One region of the Pseudarthrobacter sp. RHLT1-30-1 genome, then DNA from elsewhere that is predicted to be linked to it. Evidence: riboswitches for the same ligand, from Rfam matches in the RefSeq annotation. Region 1 holds a riboswitch; the other holds the start of a gene.
What was found. A riboswitch is a leader RNA that binds a small molecule or an ion and turns the genes downstream of it on or off. The one in region 1 is predicted to bind thiamine pyrophosphate.
Positions count from the first base shown of each region.

Region 2: linked by a shared signal. The riboswitch ahead of AC50YM_RS19840 (bifunctional hydroxymethylpyrimidine kinase/phosphomethylpyrimidine kinase) and the one ahead of thiO (glycine oxidase ThiO) in region 1 are both predicted to bind thiamine pyrophosphate.

Region 1 covers NZ_JBWZCG010000002.1:242,907-250,191, reverse strand. Annotated here, with positions in the region: gene AC50YM_RS03540 (RNB domain-containing ribonuclease) at 1-485, opposite strand, end outside; gene AC50YM_RS03535 (ferritin-like fold-containing protein) at 527-1,198, shown strand; gene AC50YM_RS03530 (thiamine phosphate synthase) at 1,214-1,957, opposite strand; TPP riboswitch at 1,984-2,118, shown strand; gene thiO (glycine oxidase ThiO) at 2,112-3,449, shown strand; gene thiS (sulfur carrier protein ThiS) at 3,446-3,682, shown strand; gene AC50YM_RS03515 (thiazole synthase) at 3,679-4,503, shown strand; gene AC50YM_RS03510 (4a-hydroxytetrahydrobiopterin dehydratase) at 4,519-5,193, shown strand; gene AC50YM_RS03505 (hypothetical protein) at 5,246-5,548, opposite strand; gene AC50YM_RS03500 (DUF3107 domain-containing protein) at 5,627-5,851, opposite strand; gene AC50YM_RS03495 (TetR/AcrR family transcriptional regulator) at 5,905-6,567, opposite strand; gene moeB (molybdopterin-synthase adenylyltransferase MoeB) at 6,651-7,285, shown strand, end outside.
Region 2 covers NZ_JBWZCG010000045.1:2,432-9,716, reverse strand. Annotated here, with positions in the region: gene proB (glutamate 5-kinase) at 1-444, opposite strand, end outside; gene obgE (GTPase ObgE) at 434-2,023, opposite strand; gene rpmA (50S ribosomal protein L27) at 2,140-2,403, opposite strand; gene rplU (50S ribosomal protein L21) at 2,464-2,772, opposite strand; gene AC50YM_RS19840 (bifunctional hydroxymethylpyrimidine kinase/phosphomethylpyrimidine kinase) at 3,125-4,768, opposite strand; TPP riboswitch at 4,760-4,855, opposite strand; gene AC50YM_RS19835 (Rne/Rng family ribonuclease) at 4,960-7,285, opposite strand, start outside.

The DNA of each region.
Region 1 (7,285 bases):
ACCAGCACCGCGGACACCTCGGCGGCGGCGTCGAGCTCGAATTCCCAGACGAATGCGGCGCACAGCTGGCCGGCCAGCAGGCTGCCTGCTTCCTCGCTGATGACTTCCGGGTGCAGCGGAATCCGGCCGTTCGGGGTGTAGAAGGTCTGGCCGCGGCGGCGCGTCTCGGCATCGAGCGCACCACCGGGGGAGACAAAGGAGGGGACATCGGCGATCGCGTAGAAGACCTTGTAGCCCTCACCGGCACGGTCGATGAAGAGGGCCTGGTCCAGGTCGGTGGAGGACGCCGGATCGATGGTTACAAACTCGATATGGGTGAAATCCAGCTCCGGCAGCTCGTGCCCGGCGACCGCCTCCTTGGCCTCCCGGAGTGCGTCTTCGGGGAAGGGCCCCGGCAGCTCCAGTGTCGTGCGCAGCGCATTGAGCGCCTCGGCAAGCTGGTTCTTTTGCTGGTGGACACTCGGGGTCAGACGATGATGGGACACGAAAATCAGATTAGCTTCATTTGCGCCATTAGTCTTGGATCATGAGCACATCCCCGGTCGATCCTGCCCGATACAACAGCTTCCTGAGGGATCTGCTGGGCGTGATGGCCTACGGCGAGCTGTCCGCCTTCGAACGGCTCTCCTCCGATGCGCGGTATTCCCCCACGCTGCACGACCGGGCGGTGCTGGGCCGGATCGCGGTGATCGAGTTCCAGCACTATGAACTGGTGAGCGCCAAACTGGACGCCATGGGGCTGGACGTTGAGGCCGCAATGCTGCCGTTCCAGCCGTCCGTGGACCACTTCCACGAACGCACCCGCCCCTCGGACTGGTACGAATCCCTGATGAAGGCGTATGTGATCGACACCGTCTCCGCCGATTTCTACCGCGCGGTGTCCCGCGACGTTGACGCCGGCACGCGGGCCCTGGTGGAGCAGATCCAGGCCGATGAGGAGGCCACGGCGGTGCTGCGGGAGTTGCTCAAGACCGCCCTCGCCGATGACCCGCGGCTGGCCTCGCGGCTGGCGCTGTGGGCCAGGCGCCTGCTCGGGGAGGCCCTGACCCAGGCGCAGCGTGTGGGTGTTGAGAATGCGTTCGTCGGCGGCCTGGCCGGCGCGGACGGGGACCGGTCCGGGGAACTTGTGCGCGTGCTGATGGCGGAACTGGCGGCGAACCATTCGCGCCGGATGAGAGACCTCGGCCTGGCCGGCTGAGGGGACGGACCGGGCTCAGTTTCCCGCGGCATCGAGTGCAGCCAGCAGGGACCGGGCGGCGTCGGCGGGATCATCGGCCTCCGTGATCGCGCGCACCACCACGATCCGGCGGGCCCCGGCGTCCACCACCTGCTCCACATTTCCGAGGTCAATGCCCCCGATCGCAAACCACGGCACAATACCTGCGGCGGCGCCGGTGCCGGCGTCGGAGTTGGTGACGGTGTTGGTGCCTTCGGACTCGTCCCCGGCCCTCCCCGCGGCCCGGCGGACCGCGTCCGCCGCGTGGCGCACCAGTCCGAGCCCGACGGCGGCGCGGCCGGGCTTGGTCGGGGTGGCCCAGACCGGCCCGACGCAAAAGTAGTCCAGGCCGTGGCGGCCGGGGGCCGCGGCGATGGCTGCCTCCACCTGCTCCGGACTGTGGGTGGACATCCCGATCACGGCGTCCTGGCCGATGAAGTCCCGGGCTGCCGGGAGCGGGAGGTCCTTTTGCCCGATGTGGAACACCGGAGCGCCCGAGAGAGCGGCGAGGTCCGCCCGGTCGTTGACGGCCCAGAGCTTGCCGTGACGCTCGGCGGCCTGATGCAGGATGGCCAGGAACTCCAGTTCCTCGGCCGCTTCCAGCGACTTGTCGCGCAGCTGGATGATGTCGACCCCGCCGGCATACGCGGAGTCCACGAAGTCCGCGAAGTCCCGCTGTTCCTGGCGGGCATCGGTGCAAAGGTAGAGGCGGGCGGTGGTGTGGAGGGCATCCGGAGTCATGGTTCCAGCCTAGTTCCCCTAAACTGGGCCGGTACCGCGGGAGCCCGCCGCAACCGTCCACGCCCCTGGCGTCCGGAACCGGCAGGCTGAGAGGGCGTCAGAGCCGACCGCTTGACCTGATCCGGTTAGTACCGGCGTAGGGAAGGAATACTTTATGGGCGAAATATCCGCCCGCGGCCCGGCCGCCGGCACCGGGAGCACGCCGGCTGCCGCCACACATGACGCCGCAGCCGGCCCGTATTACGACGTCGCCGTGATCGGCGGCGGCGTGGTCGGACACGGGATCGCCTGGGCCGCGAGCCGCTCGGGCCGTTCAGTCGCCCTGATCGACGAAGCCCCCGGAAGCGGCGCCAGCTGGGCGGCCGCGGGAATGCTCGCCCCGGTGAGCGAACTTCACTACCAGGAGGAGGCCCTCCTGGAGCTCATGCTGGAATCCTCCGGGCTCTGGCCGGGATTCGCTGCCGGACTTGAGCGCGGCGGCGGGCCGGCAACGGATTCCGGCGGCTTCGTTGGCGCCGCTACCGGGTACCTCACGACGCCGACCCTCGCCGTGGGGGCCGACGCGGCGGACCGCCGGGCACTTGCGGACCTGCGCACCGTCCAGCAGTCGTACGGCCTCGCCGTGGAGCCGATGACCGTCCGTGCGGCGCGCGCACGAGAGCCGCTGCTGAGCCCGGGGATCTCCTGCGCCTTCGAGATCCCCGCCGACCACCAGGTGGACCCCCGCCGGCTGCTCGCCCGGATTGGCGAACTCCTGGCCGCGGACAGCCTGTGCCACACCATCAGGCGGCGCGCCGCGGGGCTGCTCCGGGAGGACGGCCGCGTGGCCGGCGCCCGTCTCGCCGGCGGCGGCTCCGTCCGGGCCCGCGAGACGATTGTGGCCAACGGCCTGGGCGCCGCCGGGCTCACGGGCCTGCCGGCCGGACTCCGGTTGCCGCTGCGGCCGGTCCACGGCGACATTCTCCGGCTCCGGGTGCCGCAAAAACTGCGGCCGCTGCTGACCTCAACGGTGCGGGGACTGGTCCGCGGCGTGCCGGTTTACATCGTGCCCCGGGAGGACGGCACGGTCGTGATTGGAGCCACCCAGCGCGAGGACGCTCCCGGCGGTGACAACCACCCGGCAGCGCCGGCCGGCACTGCGGTGTCCGCCGGCGGCGTTTACCAGCTGCTCCGCGACGCCCAGCAGCTGCTCCCCGCGGTCGCGGAACTGGAACTGCTGGAAGCAACCGCCAGGGCCCGGCCCGGTACTCCGGACAACGCGCCGCTACTGGGCCGGGTGGCGGAACGGGGAAGCCCGGGGGACGTTGCGGGACTGATCATCGCCACGGGGTTCTTCCGGCACGGAATCCTGCTCACGCCCGCCGCCGCGGAGATCTGTTGCCAGCTGATGGACGGCGTCGCCGACCCCCGCTGGGCCCGCTTCCGGCCGGACAGGTTCGCCGCGGACCCCCACCACCCATCCACCCCCGAGTACAGCAAGGAAACGCTATGAACATCACCCTGAACGGAACCGGGCGAACGCTCGCCGAGGGCGCCTCGGTCGGCACGCTGGTCAGCCAGGTCACCGGCCGGCTGCTGGCCCCGAACGGCCAGTCTGCGGACGGCACCAAACTCGGGGTCGCCGTGGCCCGCAACGCCGAGGTGGTTCCCCGCAGCCAGTGGCACGGCACCGCGCTCGCCGACGGCGACGACATCGAACTGGTCACGGCGGTCCAGGGAGGATGAGCGGGATCGCGAACACCACGGCAGCGGCGCCGGGAGCATCCCCGGCGGCAGCGGATCTGTTCACTCTCGACGGCGTGCAGCTCGGGTCGAGGCTGATCATGGGCACCGGCGGGGCGCCGAGCCTGCACGGTCTGGGGGATGCACTGCTGGCCTCCGGCACGGAACTGACCACCGTGGCGATACGGCGCTACTCGCCAGCGGAGGCCGGGTCGTTGTTCCAGCTGCTGCTGGAGCACAACATCCGGGTTCTGCCCAACACCGCGGGCTGCTTCACCGCCCGGGATGCCGTGCTGACGGCCGAGCTGGCCCGCGAAGCCCTCGAAACGGACTGGGTGAAGCTGGAAGTGATCGCGGACGAGCACACCCTGCTGCCGGACGCCGTGGAACTTGTCGAGGCCACGGAGCAGCTGGTGGGCCGCGGTTTCAAGGTCTTCGCCTACACCAACGACGACCCCGTGCTGGCGCTGCGGCTCGAGAACCTGGGCGCCACCGCGGTGATGCCGCTGGGCGCGCCGATCGGCACCGGATTGGGAATCCTGAACCCGCACAACATCGAACTGATCGTTTCGCGCGCCTCGGTGCCCGTGGTCCTGGACGCAGGGATCGGCACCGCCTCCGACGCGGCCCTGGCCATGGAGCTGGGTTGCGACGCCGTGCTGCTGGCCACGGCGGTAACACGGGCGCAGAATCCGGTGCTGATGGGGGGGGCCTTCAAGCACGCGGTGATCGCCGGTAGGCTGGCAAAAAGGGCCGGCAGGATTCCGCGCCGGGAGCATGCGCTGGCGTCCTCGGTGATGGAAGGCCGGGCCGAATTCCTTTAGGCAAAGGAGCCTGCCATGGCAGCAGCCGGGGACGTCCTCACCGAGGACCAGGTTGACGCGGCACTGACGGCGCTGCCGGACTGGCGGTACCGGCTCGGTGGCCTCGTCACGGTCTACAAGGCGCCGACAGCGGCCGCGGCGCTGGAACTGATCGCCGCCGTCGGACGCCTGGCCGAAGAGCAAAACCATCACCCGGATCTGGACTGGCGCTTCAACCGGGTCTTCCTCCGCTACAGCTCCCACGACGCCGGGGACGAAGTCACGCCGCGGGACGTCGCGGCCGCCACAGCCGCCGGTGCAGCGGCAGCCGGGATCGGGGCCACCGCGGAGCCTGGCCTGTACCGGACCGTCGAGGTGGCGATCGACACGGAGGACCCGGCCGCCATTTCGGAGGTCTGGCGGGTTGCCCTCGGCTACCGCCGGGGCAGCTCCGATGACCTGGTGGACCCGTATGGACGAGGACCGACGGTCTGGTTCCAATCGACGTCCACCCCGAACCCGAACCGGCTGCACCTCGACATCCACCGCAGCAGGGCCGAGTCCGGCACCGTGCTGGAGAAAGCGGCAGCCACCGGGGCGTTAATGAACCGTGACCACGCACCCAACTGGGTGGTGGTCACGGATGCGCAGGGTAATCAGCTGTGCCTTTGCACTGAAGCCGGGCCCGGGCCGGACGTGCCGGCGACCTGAGCCCCCGCCAACCGGCCGCAGCCGGGCTAGCAGCGCCCGCTAGCAGCGCCCGCTAATAGCGCAGGATGGCAGTGAGCCGGGCTGTATCCCGGCGGGTGCGGGACTTGCCGAGGTACAGCACGGCCGCCGCGGCGGCGGCTGCGCCGAGGACCATGGGCAGCACCCACGGAATCCAGGTCAGCCCGGGCTGGTAGCCCAGCCCGGCGGAGATGAAGATGATCCAGCTCAGCATCCCCACGGCAAGCGCGACTCCCGCCGGCACGGCGATGCCGTATTTGGCGTGCCGCTTGTCATTGGCCCAGACCACAAAGCCCGCGGCCACGGTCACCAGGGCAACCACAATCAGGGAAAGCATGTTCGGACTCCTCGCGGGTCGGGATGGAGCAGCGGCGGAATCTGCCGCCGCACCGGGTGAACGCGCACCGGATAAAGGCTAGAGGACGCCGAAACCGACGCGGCGCGATTCCTGGGCGCCGATTTCAACATAGCCCAGGGCGTTGGCGGGAACGATGATCAGGCGGCCCTTTTCGTCGGTGAGGCGCAGCTCGGCGCCTTTCGCGAGGGCTTCGCCGACCACCTTGGCGACGGCGTCGGCATCCTGGGCCGATTCCAGGACAATTTCGCGGCCGATGTTCTGAATGCCGATCTTTACTTCCACTGCAAGGCCTCCCAGCCAATCAAAGTTCTCAGGGTGTTATGTCTATTTGTAGTCTAGGTTTCCTTGGGGAAGCGTGAGATTCCGCGCCAAGCTAAACGGTAGATCAGGTCACTGGCCACATCGAGGTCAAGATTGCCGTCGGTTTCCAGCCAGTACCGGGCACTGATCTGGGCCATTCCCGCGAGTCCGCGGCCCAGCAGCTGGGCCTCCAGCTCGGGCAACTTGGTGTCCTCCGCGATGACCCGGGCGACGGCGTCGGCGAAGGTCTTGTTGAAGGCTTCCAGCCGGGCACTGACGTCCACGTCATTGACCAGGTCGGACTCGAAGACCAGGCGGTGGGCCTGGTCGTCGCTGGCGATGAAGCGGAAGTAGGCGCGCATCACGGCTTTGACCCGCTCGTCGTTGTCCGTGGTGGAGTTGAGGGCACCCAGCAGCAGGGCGATCAGTTTGCTCAGCTCGCTGTCCAGCAGGGCCAGGTACAGCTCGCGCTTGGACGGGAAGTGCTGGTACAGCACGGGCTTGCTGACGTGGGCCGTCTCGGCGATTTCGTCCATTGCGGCTCCGTGGTAGCCGTTGGCAACGAAGACTTCCTGCGCCGCCGCGAGCAGTTGCGTCCGGCGTTCATCGCGCGGCAGCCGCGCGGAACGCTGCCCGCTTCGTGCCGGCTCCGTCGACTTTCCGGCATTACCGCGCTCAACCGGTGCCTGATGAACCACTGTCGGCCTTCTTTCGCTTGCTGTTACGTTCACTTTACGTGCCGGTAATATGACCTGGCGCATCTTCGGGCATAGATTGAAGTATGGCTTCCAAGTTGACTCCAAACGCAGCCCCCGCCAGTCCGGAAAAAACGCCCGGGGCGCCCGGGCCGCTGGTGGAACCGGCCGACGGCCTGAGCCCGGCGGAAGTTGAACGTTACTCCCGGCACCTGATCATTCCGGAAATCGGGGCGATCGGGCAGCGCCGGCTGAAAAACGCCAGGGTCCTCGTCATTGGCGCCGGCGGACTCGGTTCTCCCGCGCTGCTCTACCTGGCCGCCGCCGGGGTGGGCACCCTGGGCATCATCGACGACGACACCGTGGACCTGAGCAACCTCCAGCGGCAGGTGATCCACGGCGTGGCGGATGTGGGCCGGCCCAAAATCGAATCCGCCCGCGACGCCATTGCCGCGCTGAACCCGCTGGTCGACGTCCGGCTGCACGATGTCCGGCTTGACGCCTCAAACGCGCTGGACCTGTTCGCCGGCTACGACCTCATCCTCGACGGCGCCGATAACTTCGCCACCCGGTACCTGGTGAACGATGCCGCGGCGATCCTGGGCAAGCCCTACGTCTGGGGTTCGATCTTCCGCTTCGACGGGCAGGCCAGCGTTTTCTGGGAACAGTACGGACCCACCTACCGGGACCTGTACCCGGAGGCCCCTCCCGCAGGATCCGT
Region 2 (7,285 bases), on a different contig from region 1:
GAAGTCCTCGGCGGTGAGGAGCACCTGGCTGACGGTGACGCCGTGGGCGCCGAAAGCGTGTGTGTAGCGGGCCATCAGCAGGCCCTGGCCCACGCTCGCGGCCGCCTGCTGGGTGGCGAGGTCGCGGGGGCGCTTCGCGAGGCCCAGCGGGGCGAGCCCGGCGGCGATCGCGCCGGAGGACACCAGGATGATCTCGGTGCCGGCGTTGCGCTTGTGCGCGAGGGCGTCGGCGAGGTCGGTCAGGGCTTCCTCGGAGATGCCGCCCTTGATCGAGGTCAGCGAGGACGAGCCGACCTTGACCACGATCCGGCGGGCTCCGGAGAGCACGGACCGGTCCGGCGGCGGGGTGTCCGCGGCCGGGCGGTGCTCCGGGAGGACCGCCGCGGCGGGGGCCGCCGTTTCAGCAACAGCCGCGGCAGGCACAGTGACGGCTTTACTCGTCATCTGTTTCGCCCAGTCCACTCTCCTTGAGCGGCTTGGCGACCCTGCGGCTGCTGACGGATTCGGTCCAGATGCCGGCCTTGCGCTCGGCTTCGAGTTCGGCGCGGGCCGCGGCCTTGGCCTCGCGGCGTTCGACCTGCTCGTCGCGCTTCTGCCCGCGGGTGGGCCGGTCGCCAATGTCGGCGAAGCGCACGTCGGTGCCGCGCGGTGCGGCCAGCAGTTCGGCGCCGGCCATCATGGTCGGCTCCCAGTCGAAGACAACACCGTCGTCCTCGCCGATAACAACCATGTCGCCGGGCTTGGCGCCCTGCTTGAAGAGTTCATTTTCGACGCCGAGCTTCGCCAGGCGGTCGGCGAGGTAGCCGATGGCTTCCTCGTTGGTGAAGTCGGTCTGCTTGACCCAGCGCACCGGCTTGTCGCCCAGTACGCGGAACAGCGGCTCCAGGTTCTTCTCTTCGCGGCGGATCTTGAAGCCGGATTCGTTGACCGCGCGGGGCTTGAGCACCGGTGCGTGCACCTTCGGCGGGGCAGCGGCGACGGCGTCGCGGGCAGCCTGGACGATCTCGCCCATGGCGAAGCCCAGCTGGCGGAGGCCCTCGTGGCTGGTCGCGGAGATCTCGAAGACCTTATAGCCGCGGGATTCCAGTTCCGGGCGCACGAATTCGGCCATGTCCTTGCCGTCCGGCAGGTCCACCTTGTTCAGGGCGATGAGGCGCGGGCGGTGGTTCAGCGGGACGACTTCGCCGTCGGAGCCCGCGAAGCTCATGTCCACGACGTACTTTTCCAGCTCGGCCTCGATGACGGCGAGGTCCGAGAGCGGGTCGCGGTCCGATTCGAGGGTTCCGCAGTCCAGGACGTGCACCAGGGCGGCGCAGCGCTCGACGTGGCGCAGGAAGTAGTGGCCGAGGCCCTTGCCTTCGCTGGCGCCCTCGATCAGGCCGGGGACATCGGCGATGGTGAATCGCACCTCGCCGGCCTGGACCACCCCGAGGTTGGGGATCAGGGTGGTGAAGGGGTAGTCGGCGATCTTGGGCCGCGCGGCGGACATCGCGGCGATCAGGCTGGACTTGCCGGCGGACGGGAAGCCGACCAGGGCGATATCGGCAATGGACTTCAGTTCCAGGACGACGTCGGCGGCGTCGCCTTCGATGCCGAGGAGGGCGAAGCCGGGCGCGCGGCGCTTCTGCGAGGAGAGCGAGGCGTTGCCCAGCCCGCCGATGCCGCCGGCGGCCGCAATGTATTCGGTGCCTTCACCCACGAGGTCAGCGAGGACCCGGCCGTCCTTGGTCTTGACCACGGTGCCCTCGGGAACCGGGAGGATCAGGGTCTCGCCGTGCTTGCCGCCGCGCCAGTCACCCATGCCGGGGCCGCCGTTGGTGGCGTGGCGGTGCGGGGCGTGGTGGTAGTCCAGCAGGGTGGTGGTCTGCGGGTCGACACGGAGGATGACGTCGCCGCCGTTGCCGCCATTGCCGCCGTCGGGACCGCCGAGCGGCTTGAACTTCTCGCGGTGAACGGAGACACAGCCGTGGCCGCCGGTACCGCCGGATACGTGCAGTACTACCCGGTCTACAAAGCTCGCCACGTGGATCTCCTCAGTGCTGTTCCCCGGGCCTCAAAGACGCCCAGGATGATTGTAATGCGGTTAAAACACCGGTGGAGCGGACCTAATGGCCCGCCCCACCGTTTTAAGACTTGTTGTTACTCTGCAGCTGCAGCAGTCACAATGTTCACGACGCGACGACCGCGGCGGGTGCCGAACTCGACAGCGCCGGGGGTCAGTGCGAACAGGGTGTCGTCGCCGCCGCGGCCAACGCCGGCGCCCGGGTGGAAGTGGGTGCCACGCTGGCGGACGATGATCTCGCCTGCGGAAACTACCTGGCCGCCGAAGCGCTTGACGCCGAGGTACTGGGCGTTCGAGTCACGACCGTTGCGAGTGGAACTCGCGCCTTTTTTATGTGCCATTTGGAAATGCCTGCCTTAAATTCTGGGGAACCTGCTGAAGACCTGAACAGTAACGAGTAGTTACTTGATACCGGTGATCTTGACCTTGGTCAATTCCTGACGGTGACCCTGGCGCTTCTTGTAACCGGTCTTGTTCTTGAACTTCTGGATGACGATCTTGGGACCGCGAAGGTCCTCAAGGATCTCAGCCGTAACCTTTACCTTGGCCAGGTCCGTAGCTGCAGACGTGACCTTGTCACCATCCACCAGGAGCAGTGCGGGCAACTCAAAGGTGCTGCCGGCTCCACCGGGGACGCGGTTCAGGGTAACGAAGTCTCCAACGGAAACCTTCTCTTGGCGGCCGCCTGCGCGGACAATCGCGTACACCACTGGGGAACTCACTTCTCTCGACGTTTATTACTAGATTTGCGTGCGGAACCTGGGTCCAAAGTTTCTGGTCCGGCTCACGCTGTGCCTCTACGCCGGTGGGTTCCCCGGGGGGACCCATGAGCTATCCCGTGGACAATCGCACTCGAAATCGAGTGGAGCGTCCTCAAGGTCATAACCCAAGTGTTGGCGTAAGCACCGAAGATCTAGACTACGCTAATTTTGCCTTCGGCCGCAAATGAGGCTGGTTCCGACGTGAAATACGTGGTAGGCGCCACTCTGTATGGACAGAGCCTGCCGTAACGAGTTCCGGAACCGTGCCCACCTATCGTACAGGCTCCGCGGACCCCCGCCGTCAGGCGTGCAGCCGCGGCGCGTCGAAGAAGTCGACCTCGTAGCGGGCGGACTGCCGGAAGGCCCGGGTCATGGCGTCCCGTTCCCCGGCCGACGCCGCCCGGGCCGCGGCGTCGGTGTAGGCGATTGCCTGCCGGGTGGCGGCGGCGAACTCCGCATCGGCATAGGTGCGCAGCCACACCGCGTAGGGATGCGCGTCCGGCGCGCCTGCTGCGAGGAACTGCGCGTGCAGGCTCTCCCCCAACTCGGCGTAGAGCCAGAAGCACGGCAGCACGGCGGCCACCAGCACGCCGTAGCTGCCGGCCGAGGCGGCCAGCAGATGGTCCAGGTAGGACCGGGTGACCGGCCCGGGGGTCACCCCGGCGGTGCGGGTGCCCAGCCAGGTCCGGTGCAGCTCGGATTCCACTTCGAGGCAGTTCTGCGCGGAGCGGAGCCAGAAGAGCTGTTCGGCCTCGGTAGGTGCGATGGCTGCGGCCCGGGCCAGGACCCGGGAATAGCCGTTCAGGTACAGGGCGTCCTGGCTGAGGTAGTAGGCGAAATCCCGCTCCGGCAGCGACCCGTCGGCCAGGCCCCTGATGAAGTCCAGCCCGTGGATCGCGGCCAGGTCGCCGGTGGCGGCGTCCCGCAGCGCGGCGGCAAATTCACCCTGGGCCGGTACCCGGCCGGCGCCGGAGTGATCTTCGGTCTGCTGCTGGACGTGGTGGAAGTGGTGCACCGGGCCGTTGCCGGTGCCTACGTCGAGCCGGTCGGAGGTGCGCAGGGCCTCCCGGAGCCAGGGCTTGACCTCGCGGAGCGCGGCCTCCCAGTCCCCCGTGCCGGCCTGTCCGATGATTCTGGCCTGCACCGTGGCGATCGCCGAGGACAGCGAGCAGCCGGTGCCGTGGCTGTTGCGGGTGGGCACGCGCTCCCCCGGCACCACAATGAGGTCCCGGGCCAGGAGCCCCCCGGTGTTGATCAGCGCGTCCGGGCAGCCGGCGCCGTCGGGATCTCCGGTCCCGCCGCCGCCGGGGAGCCGGCCGCCGTCGAGGTGGCCGCCGCCGCCGGGGAGCCGGCCGCCGTCGAGGTGGCCGCCCTTCACCAGGACCGTGGTGCCGGTCTGGGCGGCGAGCCGCTTGCCCTGTTCCAGTGCCCCGGCCCAGTCCTCGGCGACCGTCTCCCGGAGCAGGATGGCGAGTTCGGCGAGGTTGGGCGTGAGCAGGTCCGCGTACGGCAACAGCGCGTGCAGGGCCGCCTCCGCGGATTCCTGCAGCAGCCGGTCGCCGCTGGTCGCCACCATCACGGGATCCAGGACCACGACGCCGGGGCGGGACTTCGCCAGCCAGCCGCGGACGGCGTCGATCACGGAGGCATCCCCCAGCATCCCGATCTTGACGGCGTCGATGCTGATGTCCTGGCTGAGGGCGTCGAGCTGGGCGGTCAGGAAGTCCGCCGGCGGGACGTGCACGGCGCTGACGCCGCGGGTGTTCTGCGCGGTCAGGGCGGTGATCGCTGCCATGCCGTAGCCACCATGCGCGGCAATGCTTTTGAGGTCGGCCTGGATGCCTGCGCCGCCGGAGGGATCGGAGCCGGCGATCGCCAGCACCCTTGGGATCCGCGATACGGGCGCGGCAGGGGCGGGCGGGAGAAACGATGGGGCGGCGGTCATAAGAGACATCCCTTCGCCGGTGCTAACCGGACAGGTTCAACGGGTTTGGATCTCAGCCGGCTCGATGCGGCACCCCGTGTCAGGATCCAGCCTAGCCGGGTCCGTTAACGAAGCCGCGGGCACGGCCCGAACCTGGCGTATTGCTACGCGGTCCGGACCGCACCCGCGGCCTGGTTGAACTGTTTCTGCCGTTAGAGCTCGGAAGCCGGCACGCCGACACCGAGGATGATCGGCTCGCTCGCGGCAGGCTTGGCGGCCGGCAGTGCTGCCGGGACCTTGGCCTCGTGCACCGAGACGGGCGCGGCCTGCGGGGTTTCCCTCCGCTGTTCCACCGAGGTCTCGTTCGCTGCGCCCTGGGCGCGGCTGGCGCTCCGGTTGCGGCGGCCGCGGCGGGCACGGGAGGTGCCGCCCGCGGTGTCTGCCTCGGTCTGGGAACCCGGGGCCTGGGCGCGTCCCGGGCCGGTGCCGCCGGCGCGCGCCGGAGCTGCCGCTGCGGTCCGGGCGGCCGGGGCTGCCTTCGCCGCCGGCTCCGGGGCTGCTGCCGGGGCTGCTCCGGTGGCTGCGGCCTCCGGGGCCGCCTCGGTTTCACCCAGGTGGGCGAAGGCCTCGGTCAGCAGGTCCAGGGTGAGGGCGGGGGCACTCGCCTGGTCGGCGTGCTCGACGAAGGGCAGGGCGACCTGCTCACCGCCGAACGTCAGCACGGCGGCAGGGCGGCCGGCTGCCTCCTCCGACGCGGCCAGCTCGACCACTGCATCGACGGCGGCCTGGCGGGTCCGGGCATCGACAGCGGTGGCTGTCTCGCCGTCGTGCAGGTGCGCGGCGTGCGCCGCAGCGGCGATGTTCGCCAGCGCGGCGCGGGTTGCCTCCGCCTTGGCGTGGCGCTCGGCCTCGGTGGGCTCCGGGTGGACTGCTGCCGGGACGGACTGCTCGTCCGTGCCCTGGCCGCCCCTGCCGCGGCGTCGGCTCTTGCGTTCGGTACGTTCGGTGCGTGCGGCGGCGGGCTGGTGCTCGGTCCGCGGGACGTGGTGCTCTGCGGCCACCACGTTGGCGCGGCGGTGCTCCACGGGCTCGTCGTGGGTGACGATGCCGCGGCCGTCGCAGGTTTCGCACTGCTCGCCGAAGACTTCCAGCAGGCCGGTGCCCATCCGCTTGCGCGTCATCTGCACGAGGCCCAGTGAGGTCACCTCGGCGACCTGGTGCTTGGTCCGGTCCCGGCCCAGGCATTCGACCATGCGGCGCAGCACGAGGTCGCGGTTGGATTCGAGCACCATGTCGATGAAGTCGATGACGATGATCCCGCCGATGTCGCGGAGCCGGAGCTGCCGGACGACTTCCTCGGCTGCTTCGAGGTTGTTCTTGGTGACGGTTTCCTCAAGGTTTCCGCCGCTGCCGGTGAATTTGCCGGTGTTGACGTCCACGACGGTCATGGCTTCGGTGCGGTCGATCACGAGGGAGCCGCCGGAGGGCAGGAAGACCTTGCGGTCCAGGGCCTTGTGGATCTGCTCGTCGATGCGCCAGGCCGCGAAGATGTCCGTGTCCTTGGTCCACTTCTCCAGCCGGCCGACGAGGTCGGGCGCCACGTAGGTGACGTAGGCCTCGATGGTGTCCCACGCCTCCTCGCCGGAGACGATCAGCTTGGAGAAGTCCTCGTTGAAGACGTCACGGACCACCTTGATGGTCAGATCGGGTTCGCCGTAGAGCAGTTCGGGGGCGAGGATCTTGGTGGAGGTCGACTGGCCTTCGATGCCTTCCCACTGGGCGCGGAGTCGGTTGATGTCGTGCGTGAGCTCTTCCTCGGACGCACCCTCGGCCGCGGTGCGGACAATGACGCCGGCGTGTTCCGGCAGCCGGTCCTTGAGGATCCGCTTCAGCCGGTTGCGCTCGACGTCGGGCAGCTTGCGGGAAATGCCGGTCATGGAGCCGCCGGGTACGTACACGAGGTAGCGGCCCGGCAGTGAGATCTGGCTCGTGAGGCGGGCACCCTTGTGGCCGACCGGGTCCTTGGTGACCTGGACCAGCACGGAGTCTCCGGACTTCAGCGCGTTTTCGATCCGGCGCTGCTTGCCCTCCAGGTTGACGGACTCCCAGTTGACTTCACCGGCGTAGAGCACGGCGTTGCGGCCGCGTCCGATGTCAACGAAGGCGGCTTCCATCGACGGCAGCACGTTCTGGACCTTGCCCAGGTAGACGTTGCCGATCAGGGAATCCTGCTGGGTCTTGGACACGAAATGCTCGGCCAGGACGCCGTCCTCGAGGACGCCGATCTGGATTCTGTCGTCGCGCTGGCGGACGATCATCTGGCGGTCGACCGATTCGCGCCGGGCCAGGAACTCAGCCTCGGTAATCACGGTGCGGCGGCGGCCGGTGTCGCGGGATTCGCGGCGGCGCTGCTTCTTCGCCTCAAGCCGGGTGGAGCCCTTCAGGGACGTGACGCGGTTGTTGACCGGCGCCTCGGTAGCCGCACGGGGTGCCCGGACACGGGTCACCGTGTTGGGCGGATCGTCGTCTTCCCCGCCG